DNA from 4 places in the Streptomyces sp. NPDC046939 genome. Region 3 is predicted to be linked to each of the others. Evidence: riboswitches for the same ligand, from Rfam matches in the RefSeq annotation. Region 3 holds a riboswitch; each other region holds the start of a gene.

Region 1 (2,191 bases), on a different contig from region 3:
TGCGTGGCAGCCGCAGGTTCCACACGATGCCGTCGCGGATCGGGGAGAGGTCCGAGGTGCCCCAGCCCAGGCGGGCACCGACCGCCGACCACACGTCGGCCACGCGGATGTGCGCGGGGCCGATCGTGATGGCGACGGCGACCGACGCGCAGAGCACCGCCAGGCCCGCCGCCCAGCAGAGGGCGGGCCGGATCACCGCCGCGCTCACGTGTCTCACGTGTCCAGGCCGAACTCGCGCAGCGCGGCGGCCACCTTCTCCACGCCCTCGACGGTCCGGATGGTGGGGTTCAGGGCCTGCCCGCTGAGCAGCACGTACCGCTCCTTCCGTACGGCCGTCATGTTCCTGGTGACCGGGTCGGACTCCAGGAACCCGATCTTCTGCGCGGCGGACTCGGCGGACTGCGAGCGGCGCGTCAGATCACCGATGACCAGGACGTCCGGGTCGCGGTCCGCGACCGTCTCCCAGTTGATCTGCGGCCACTCCTCGCGCGTGTCGTCGAAGACGTTGCGCACGCCCAGCTCCTTGGTGACGATGCCGGGCGCGCCGCAACACCCGGCCATGTAGGGCGAGTCGGAGTTGGCGAACCAGTACAGGACGCTCACGCCGTGGCCGTCGACCCCCGCCCTCGCCTCGGCGACACGGGACTTGAGCCGCGCGACGAGCTTCTCGCCGCGCTCCCTCACGTCGAAGATCCGCGCCAGGTCGCGGATCTCGCCGTAGACGGTGTCCATGGTCAGCGCGCTGGTACGCACCCCGTCGCCGTCGCCGCTGTTGTCCTTGCCCGCGCAGTCGCTGGGGGAGAGGTAGGCGGGCACGCCGAGCTCCCCGAACTTCTCGCGCGGTGCGACGCCGCCCTTGCCGAGCGTGTACTGGAAGGAGGCGGCGACGAAGTCCGGCTCGGCGTCGAGGACCTTCTCGAAGGAGGGGTAGCGGTCGGCGAGCCGAGGCACCTGGGCGTTCGCCTTCTCCAGCCCCTTGAGCACCGGGTCGGTCCAGGTCGCCGTCCCCGCCATCCGGTCCGCGAGGCCGAGGGAGAGCATGATCTCCGCCGCTCCCTGGTCCAGGGCGACGGCGCGGCGCGGGGTGTGCGCGACGCGGACCTTCGCGCCGCAGTTGTCGAGCGTGACGGCGGCGTCGGCACCCTTGGCGGTGCCGGCCGGGCCCGCGCCGCCGCTGCCGCACGCGGTGAGGAGGAAGGCGCCCGCGAGCAGCGGTGCGAGGGGGCGGAGTCGACGTGCGAAGGGCACGGGTGTTCCTTAAGCGTCCAGGGCCCATACGCGGAGCCGGCCTACGGTTCACCCCCGGCCGGATGCCGGTCCGGAGGCCGCCAGCAGGTCTTCGGACTCGGGATCGTCCTGGCGGAGCGCCTTCCCGAACCGGCACGCGGCTCAGTGGCAGTGGCCCCGCCCGTCCCCCTCACCGCTGCGCGTCAGCTCCGGACTTCCACCGGATTCCCTGACCCGTACGCGTTCGAAAACGCACAAAGGTACGACTGGCTTACGGAACGTATCACGGGCCTGCCCGGCCCCCCCCACCATCGTTCACCGCCCCCGCCGGACCGGCCACACGTCTCGTCGCGCCAAGAATGGCGGTCATGCCCGCCCGCGCCCAGCATGGGAAGCGTGGTGGCAACCGAAGGCGTGGCGTCGGCAGAAGGGCACTCAGGCATGCACTCCTCGTTGAACCCGGTGATCCTGCGGGACCTGCGCGCGCCGCGGCCCTACCCGGCCGTCTCCCTGACCATGCCCACCCACCGGACGCAGCCCGCCAACGCGCAGGACCCCGTCCGCCTCGACAACCTCGTCCGCGAGGCCGTGCGCCAGCTCGACACGGACCCCGGCGTGACCGAGGAGCGCCGGGACGAGGTGGTCGCCGAGCTGGAGGCCGCGGTGGCCGAGATCGACCTCGCGTACGTCCGTGACGGCCTCCTGGTCTTCGCGGCGCCCGGCGAGCACCAGGCGTGGCTCGTCGACCGGACCGTGCCCGAGCGCGTCGTGCTCGCGGACACCTTCCTCACCCGCAACCTCGTCGCCGCCGACGCCGCGCAGCGCCCCTACTGGGTCCTCGCCGTGGCCGCCGACCGGATCACCCTCTGGGACGGCCGGGGCGCCCGCGTCACCGAGCACACCGCGCACGGCTTCCCGCAGACCCGCGGCCTTGACCGCCCCGACTCCGAGCGCAAGGAGCGCG
Region 2 (2,191 bases), on a different contig from region 3:
GGTGCTCATGGCCCATTGGGGCGTCCCGGACGTGCTGAGTACCACCGCCACGATGCTGGTCCTGGCGGGAAGGGCAGGGATCGCGGTGAACTGGCAGCCAGCAGGAAACGGCGGTCTCAACGATGTTCAGGTCCCGGCGGCCCCGGTTTCCTCTGAGGAGGCTTGGGCAGCCGCCCTCCAGTGCAAGTCACGCAATCTGGGCCGCTTGATGGCGGCCTGAGCCTGGTCTGCCCCACGCTGGACCAAGGACCCGGCCAAGTGTTCCGCCCCTCCGCACCCCGCATCGCATCCCCGATCCCCACCGCGGCCGATTCGGCGCTCGGGTGCGCGGGGAAGGGGCTGGCCGAGGCCCGCCCTGGCCCACGGCGCCGGGCGGATGGCGGAGTCCGGGTTCGCCACAGCGCTGACATCGACGCGGGCATGGAACTGGGCTGCGCCCACCCTGTGGGTCCGCTGAAGCTCGCCGACTTGATCGGCCTGGACACCGTCGCCTCGATCGCCGATTCCCTCCACGACGAGTTCCGCGAATCTCTCCACGCCCCGCGACCAGGGCTGAGGGGCTCGCACCGCCGCAGGGGTGAGGGGCCCGCGCGGCGCGACTGGGAAAGGGCGGGAAGTGCGAGTGCGGCGCTTCCCGCTCTTCGCTGTACCTCTTTCGGCACGCTCTTCCTCACCTTCCGGATTCTGGACGGTGCTCTTCCTTTCGCGGCGCCACCCCGTAGGCTGACCGCAGCAGCTGGTTCGCCCCGTCCGCCAGGCGGGGTGTCGTAAGAGGGAACCCGGTGGGAATCCGGGACTGCCCCGCAGCGGTGAGCGAGAACGACCGCCGTCACACGCACTGGGTCCGACGTACCGGACCCGGGAAGCGACGGCCAGTAGGTGTCCTCCGTCATGGAGGGCGTGCCCGCGAGTCCGAAGACCTGCCAACTGCCCGCGTGCGGACCATTCCGTGCGCGGACATCCCGGTGACCTCGAGGGCGGGTCGGCGTACACACCAGACGGTACGACCGTGCTTTTGCCGCGCGGGGTCGTGGCCGTCCGGTTCGTCATTCCCTTCGCGCTCTCGTCCCATCACCAGGGAAATTCATCTCGCGAAGGAGATCTCCGTGACATCGAAGTCCGCAGCCGCGGCAGCACGGGCCACCGTGTACGGCTACCCCCGCCAGGGCCAGAACCGTGAACTGAAGAAGGCCATCGAGGGCTACTGGAAGGGCACCGTCACCGCTGACGCCCTCCGGGACACCGCCGCCGAGCTCCGGCGCAGCAACTGGCAGCACCTCGCCGGCGCCGGCATCCACGAGGTACCCACCGGCGACTCCTCGTACTACGACCACGTCCTCGACACCACCGTCATGGTGGGAGCCATCCCCGAGCGACACCGCGCCGCCGTCGCGGCGAACGCTACGGACGGCTACTTCGCGATGGCCCGCGGTACCCAAGAGGTCGCTCCGCTGGAGATGACCAAGTGGTTCGACACCAACTACCACTACCTGGTCCCCGAACTGGGCCCCGACACCGTCTTCACGGCCGACTCCACCAAGCAGGTCGCCGAGCTGAAAGAAGCCCTCGCCCAGGGCCTGACCGCACGGCCCGTGCTGGTCGGCCCCGTCACATACCTCCTGCTCGCCAAGCCCGCACCCGGCGTGCCGGCCGACTTCGAGCCGCTCACTCTCCTGGACCGGCTGCTTCCCGTGTACGCCGAGGTGATCGCCGACCTGCGCGCGGCGGGCGCCGAGTGGGTCCAGCTGGACGAGCCCGCCCTCGTGCAGGACCGCACCCCGGCCGAGCTGAACGCGGCCGAGCGTGCCTACCGCGACCTCGGCGTCCTCACCGACCGGCCCAAGCTGCTCGTCGCCTCCTACTTCGACCGGCTTGGCAACGCCCTTCCCGTCCTTGCCAAGGCACCGGTCGAAGGGCTGGCGCTAGACTTCACGGAGGCCGCCGCCGCCAACCTGGACGCCCTGGCCGCCGTCGGCGGGCTGCCCGGCAAGCGCCTGGTCGCCGGTATCGTCAACGGCCGCAACATCTGGATCAACGACCTGCACAAGTCGCTGTCCACCCTCGGCACCCTCCTCGGGCTCGCCGACCGCGTCGATGTCGCCGCCTCCTGCTCCCTGCTGCACGTGCCGCTGGACGCCGCTGCCGAGCGCGACATCGAGCCGCAGATCCTGCGCTGGCTGGCCTTCGCCAA
Region 3 (2,191 bases):
CGGCGCTCGTCGGCGGCCTGTTCACCCGCTGGCTCCACCGGTGGGCGCTGATCGCGGGCTGGGCGGTCGGCATGGTGTACGGCACGCTCGCCGCGTACGGGGTGGCCTCGCCGACGCAGAAGCACTTCGGCGGGTCCTCGAAGGAGATCCCCGGCATCGGGGAGATCGGGTACATCGGCCTGACCGCGTTCGTCCTGAACGTGATCGTGACGGTCGTCCTGACCTTCGTCCTGAAGGCCGCGAAGGCTCCCGAGGGCATCGACGAGACGTCCCCCGGCGACTACACCGCCGACGCGGGCGACAAGGGCGTCCAGACGGACCTCCCGCCGGTGGTCGGAGCGGGCTCCGGCCACTGACCAAGTCGTACGTCACTCGGAACGGGCCTCTCCACTCCTGGAGGGGCCCGTTCGCCATATCCACGCGCGCGTGCCGACCCTCCCACGGGCCGTACGGCCCTGAAGGCGCCACCCCGACAACGCCGAACGGCGCCACCGAGGGCGCCGCAGACAACAGGGGCCGGGGCCGCCCTGCACCACGGAGCGGCGAACGCAGGGCCCGTCGTTCGCGCCCGAGCGCAGATACCGCCGGCGCGAGCAACGGGCGCCGGGCCGGAACCGCCCCACGCCACACAGCGACGGGCCGCTTCACTCGCGCAGGCCCGTCGTTCGCAGCCACGCGCGCGTGCCGATCGAGTGCCGGACCGCCCCGAGCCGCGCACGCCGACGCGACAACCCCGGGCACCACGACCCCGCGCACGGCGACGTGACAACCCCGGGCACCACGACCCCGCGCCCCACCCAGCGACGGCCCCCACCTCGCGACCCCCGGCACCTCGGCTCGCCCGGGGCGACACAACATATGGGGCCGCCCCTCCCACCCGGCACAACATGTATGCTCGCTCTCGCTGCAGCCGCAGGGGAATCCGGTGCGAATCCGGAGCTGTCCCGCAACGGTGTACGTAGCGCGCATTCAGGGCGCGCCCGCGTGAGTCCGACGACCTGCCGCAGCCCACCCGAGCCGTCCGGCGCGGGTGGTGACGACGTCCGGGCCTCGCGGAATGGGCCGGTGACGAGGGTGCCGCCGTGCGTGCGGGCGCCCGAGCCACTCCTCCCCGCCGGGCCCCGAGCCGAGCGAGGGAGAGCCCCCACGTGACCATCGCGCCGCCCGCCGAACCGGTCTCAGCCGCAGCGGAGCAAGACGCCCCGGGCACCGCGCTGCTGCGCACCCTGACCGAGCTGACCTCCGACCTCACCGGCGCCGACCCCGGCCGGGTCGCCGCCGCCGCGCTGCGCGGCCGCAGCGCCCGCGCCGACGAGGCCGAGCTGCGCGAGCTCGCCACGGAGGCCGCGGCGGGGCTGATCTCCGAGGACCCGGTCTACTCCCGGCTCGCCGCGCGCCTGCTCACGCGCACGATCGCCGCCGAGGCCGCCTCGCAGGGCGTCACCTCCTTCACCGCCTCGATCGCGGTCGGCCACCGCGAGGGCCTGATCGCCGACCGCACCGCCGAGTTCACCCGCGTCCACACGGCACGGCTCGACGCGCTCGTCGACACCGGCGCCGACGACCGCTTCGGCTACTTCGGCCTGCGCACCCTGTACAGCCGCTACCTCCTGCGCCACCCGATCACCCGCAAGGTCGTCGAGACGCCGCAGTACTTCATGCTGCGCGTGGCCGCCGGTCTGGCCGAGGACGACTCCGTACGCGCCCTGGACGAGGTCGCCGACCTGTACGGCCTGATGAGCCGCCTGGACTACCTGCCGTCCTCGCCCACCCTCTTCAACTCCGGCACCCGCCACCCCCAGATGTCGAGCTGCTATCTGCTGGACTCCCCGCTGGACGAGCTGGACTCGATCTACGACCGCTACCACCAAGTGGCCCGCCTCTCCAAGCACGCCGGCGGCATCGGGCTCTCGTACAGCCGCGTCCGCAGCCGGGGTTCGCTGATCCGGGGCACCAACGGGCACTCCAACGGCATCGTCCCGTTCCTGAAGACCCTCGACGCCTCGGTCGCCGCCGTGAACCAGGGTGGCCGCCGCAAGGGCGCCGCCGCCGTCTACCTGGAGACCTGGCACTCGGACATCGAGGAGTTCCTGGAGCTGCGCGACAACACCGGCGAGGACGCGCGCCGCACCCACAACCTCAACCTGGCGCACTGGATCCCCGACGAGTTCATGCGCCGGGTCGCCGACGA
Region 4 (2,191 bases), on a different contig from region 3:
CCGGAAGGGTGCCGGGCCCGCCGATTGCAGCTCCCCCTCCTGCGACCGGCGGGCCCGGGCCTCGACCGTGCGCCGCGGCGGGAGAGCGAGGGCACGGGAGGCTCTGCTGAGAAGTATCCCCAGTGGGGACGGTGGAGTATGCGGGCCGGTCGACCCTCCTCCGAGGGCCGAACGGCCCGCTTCCGCGCGCCCCCCTGTGCGCCCTGGTCACGCCAGGCCCACCAGCCCGCCGCTAACCACCCTCGGCGACCCGCGCCGACCAGCGCTGCTCGACCCGGGCCAGGTGCCAGTAGGCGAGCGCCGCCGCCCACACCGCGACGAACAGGCCGACGATGACGTAGCCCACGTTGTCGAGGTCGAGGCCGGCGATCCAGCCGGTCACGGCGTCCGTCAGGGCGAGCTTCTCGTGCAGGACGCCGACCAGCTCGATCGTGCCGATGAAGAACGCGACCGCGATGGAGAGCCCGGTGATCGTGAGGTTGTAGAACACCTTGCGCACCGGGTTGGAGAACGCCCACTGGTACGCGAAGTTCATGAACGTGCCGTCCAGGGTGTCGAACAGGCTCATGCCCGCCGCGAAGAGCAGGGGCAGGCACAGGATCGCGTACCAGGGGAGGCCGGCGGCCGCTCCGCTGCCCGCCATCACCATCAGCGTCACCTCGGTCGCCGTGTCGAAGCCGAGGCCGAAGAGGAAGCCCAGCGGGTACATCTGGCCGGGGCGGGTGATGGACCTGGTGAAGCGGCCGAGGACGCGGTTCATGAAGCCCCGCGAATCCAGGTGCGCTTCCAGCTCCCGCTCGTCGTACGTGCCCTCGCGCATCGCCCGGAAGACCCGGAGGATGCCGACGAGCGCCACCAGGTTGAGCGCCGCGATCAGGTACAGGAAGGTGCCCGACACCGTCGTGCCGACGACGCCGAGGACCTGGTGGGTGCGGGACTCGTCGTTCAGCAGCGTTCCGGCGAGCGCCGCGCCGCCCGCCACCAGCGCCGCCATCGCCACGACCACGCTGGAGTGGCCGAGCGCGAACCAGAACCCGACCGAGACGGGCCGCTTGCCGTCCGCCATCAGCTTGCGGGTCGTGTTGTCGATCGCCGCGATGTGGTCGGCGTCGAACGCGTGCCGCATTCCGAGCGTGTACGCGGTGACGCCGAGGCCGATGCCGAACGCCTTGTCCCCGACCTCGTAGTGCTCGGGGACGACCAGCAGGAACAGCACGCCGAACGCGACGACGTGCAGCGCCGCGATCACCGCCAGGAGGCCCGCCGTACGGACGGTGTCCTCCCGGCGCCAGCGGAAGGGAGAGGGGTTCCCGGGCAGGGTCATGCCTTGATCACGCTCCAGCACCTCGTGGATCACTTCGTGAGATGCCGTGGCCGGTCTCCTGGCTTACGGGCATGCGCCGCCGCTCCTGCCTTCCCAGCCGCCCGGAGGCGGCCAGTGGCCTGGTGGAACGGCGTGCTCCGCACCGGCCCGAGGGCGGTACGGAACCCGATCACAGTGGCGAGGGCCGCTCCGGACTTGACCCCTGGGGGCCGTCACCGGTCTTCCCGAGCACCACGGCCCGCCCACCTTAGAGGACGGGCTCCGCGGCGCCTCGGGCGGCTACCCCTCCCGGCGTTCGCGCGCCCGCCGGATCTCCTCGTACGCCTTGTCCCGGCCCTCCCAGTGCGAGCCCTCCACGGACTTGCCGGGCTCCAGGTCCTTGTAGACCTCGAAGAAGTGGGTGATCTCCAGGCGGTCGAACTCGGGGAGGTCCTCGATGTCCTGGGTCTCCGCGTGGCGCGGGTCGTGCGCGGGCACGCACAGGATCTTCTCGTCCGGTCCCTTCTCGTCGCTCATCACGAACATGCCGATGGCCCGGCACTCGATGACGCAGCCGGGGAACGTCGCGTCGCCGGTCAGCACGAGCGCGTCCAGCGGGTCGCCGTCGCCGCCGAGGGTGCCTTGTACGTAGCCGTAGTCCGCGGGGTACTGGGTCGAGGTGAACAGCATCCGGTCGAGCCGGATCCGCCCGAGTTCATGGTCCATCTCGTACTTGTTCCGGGAGCCCTGCGGGATCTCCACGATCACGTCGAACGCGTCGCCGCGCGTCTCGCTGCCGCCCAATGTGGCCTCCTTGCCGCATTGCCGCCCGCTCGAATTGCCACCGAGTGTGCGCCGCGCGGGCCGGGGGCGGAACCCCTCAGACGG

What was found. Region 3 has a riboswitch for cobalamin ahead of ABZ877_RS04795 (ribonucleoside-diphosphate reductase subunit alpha). Riboswitches for the same ligand answer to the same signal wherever they lie in the genome.
Region 1: linked by a shared signal. The riboswitch ahead of ABZ877_RS16105 (ABC transporter substrate-binding protein) and the one ahead of ABZ877_RS04795 (ribonucleoside-diphosphate reductase subunit alpha) in region 3 are both predicted to bind cobalamin.
Region 2: linked by a shared signal. The riboswitch ahead of metE (5-methyltetrahydropteroyltriglutamate--homocysteine S-methyltransferase) and the one ahead of ABZ877_RS04795 (ribonucleoside-diphosphate reductase subunit alpha) in region 3 are both predicted to bind cobalamin.
Region 4: linked by a shared signal. The riboswitch ahead of ABZ877_RS03775 (HoxN/HupN/NixA family nickel/cobalt transporter) and the one ahead of ABZ877_RS04795 (ribonucleoside-diphosphate reductase subunit alpha) in region 3 are both predicted to bind cobalamin.

Annotation. Positions count from the first base shown of each region.
Region 1 is NZ_JBEYWV010000013.1:16,287-18,477, forward strand. Features, by position in the region: gene ABZ877_RS16100 (iron chelate uptake ABC transporter family permease subunit) at 1-217, opposite strand, end outside; gene ABZ877_RS16105 (ABC transporter substrate-binding protein) at 214-1,248, opposite strand; cobalamin riboswitch at 1,313-1,510, opposite strand; gene ABZ877_RS16110 (chemotaxis protein) at 1,669-2,191, shown strand, end outside.
Region 2 is NZ_JBEYWV010000006.1:1,390-3,580, reverse strand. Features, by position in the region: partial or broken gene ABZ877_RS08350 (TetR/AcrR family transcriptional regulator) at 1-31, shown strand, start outside; partial or broken gene ABZ877_RS08345 (3-hydroxyacyl-CoA dehydrogenase family protein) at 374-543, shown strand; cobalamin riboswitch at 721-943, shown strand; gene metE (5-methyltetrahydropteroyltriglutamate--homocysteine S-methyltransferase) at 1,107-2,191, shown strand, end outside.
Region 3 is NZ_JBEYWV010000003.1:168,587-170,777, forward strand. Features, by position in the region: gene mctP (monocarboxylate uptake permease MctP) at 1-356, shown strand, start outside; cobalamin riboswitch at 885-1,021, shown strand; gene ABZ877_RS04795 (ribonucleoside-diphosphate reductase subunit alpha) at 1,149-2,191, shown strand, end outside.
Region 4 is NZ_JBEYWV010000002.1:327,889-330,079, forward strand. Features, by position in the region: gene ABZ877_RS03775 (HoxN/HupN/NixA family nickel/cobalt transporter) at 233-1,324, opposite strand; cobalamin riboswitch at 1,355-1,575, opposite strand; gene ABZ877_RS03780 (inorganic diphosphatase) at 1,604-2,107, opposite strand; gene ABZ877_RS03785 (GNAT family N-acetyltransferase) at 2,184-2,191, opposite strand, start outside.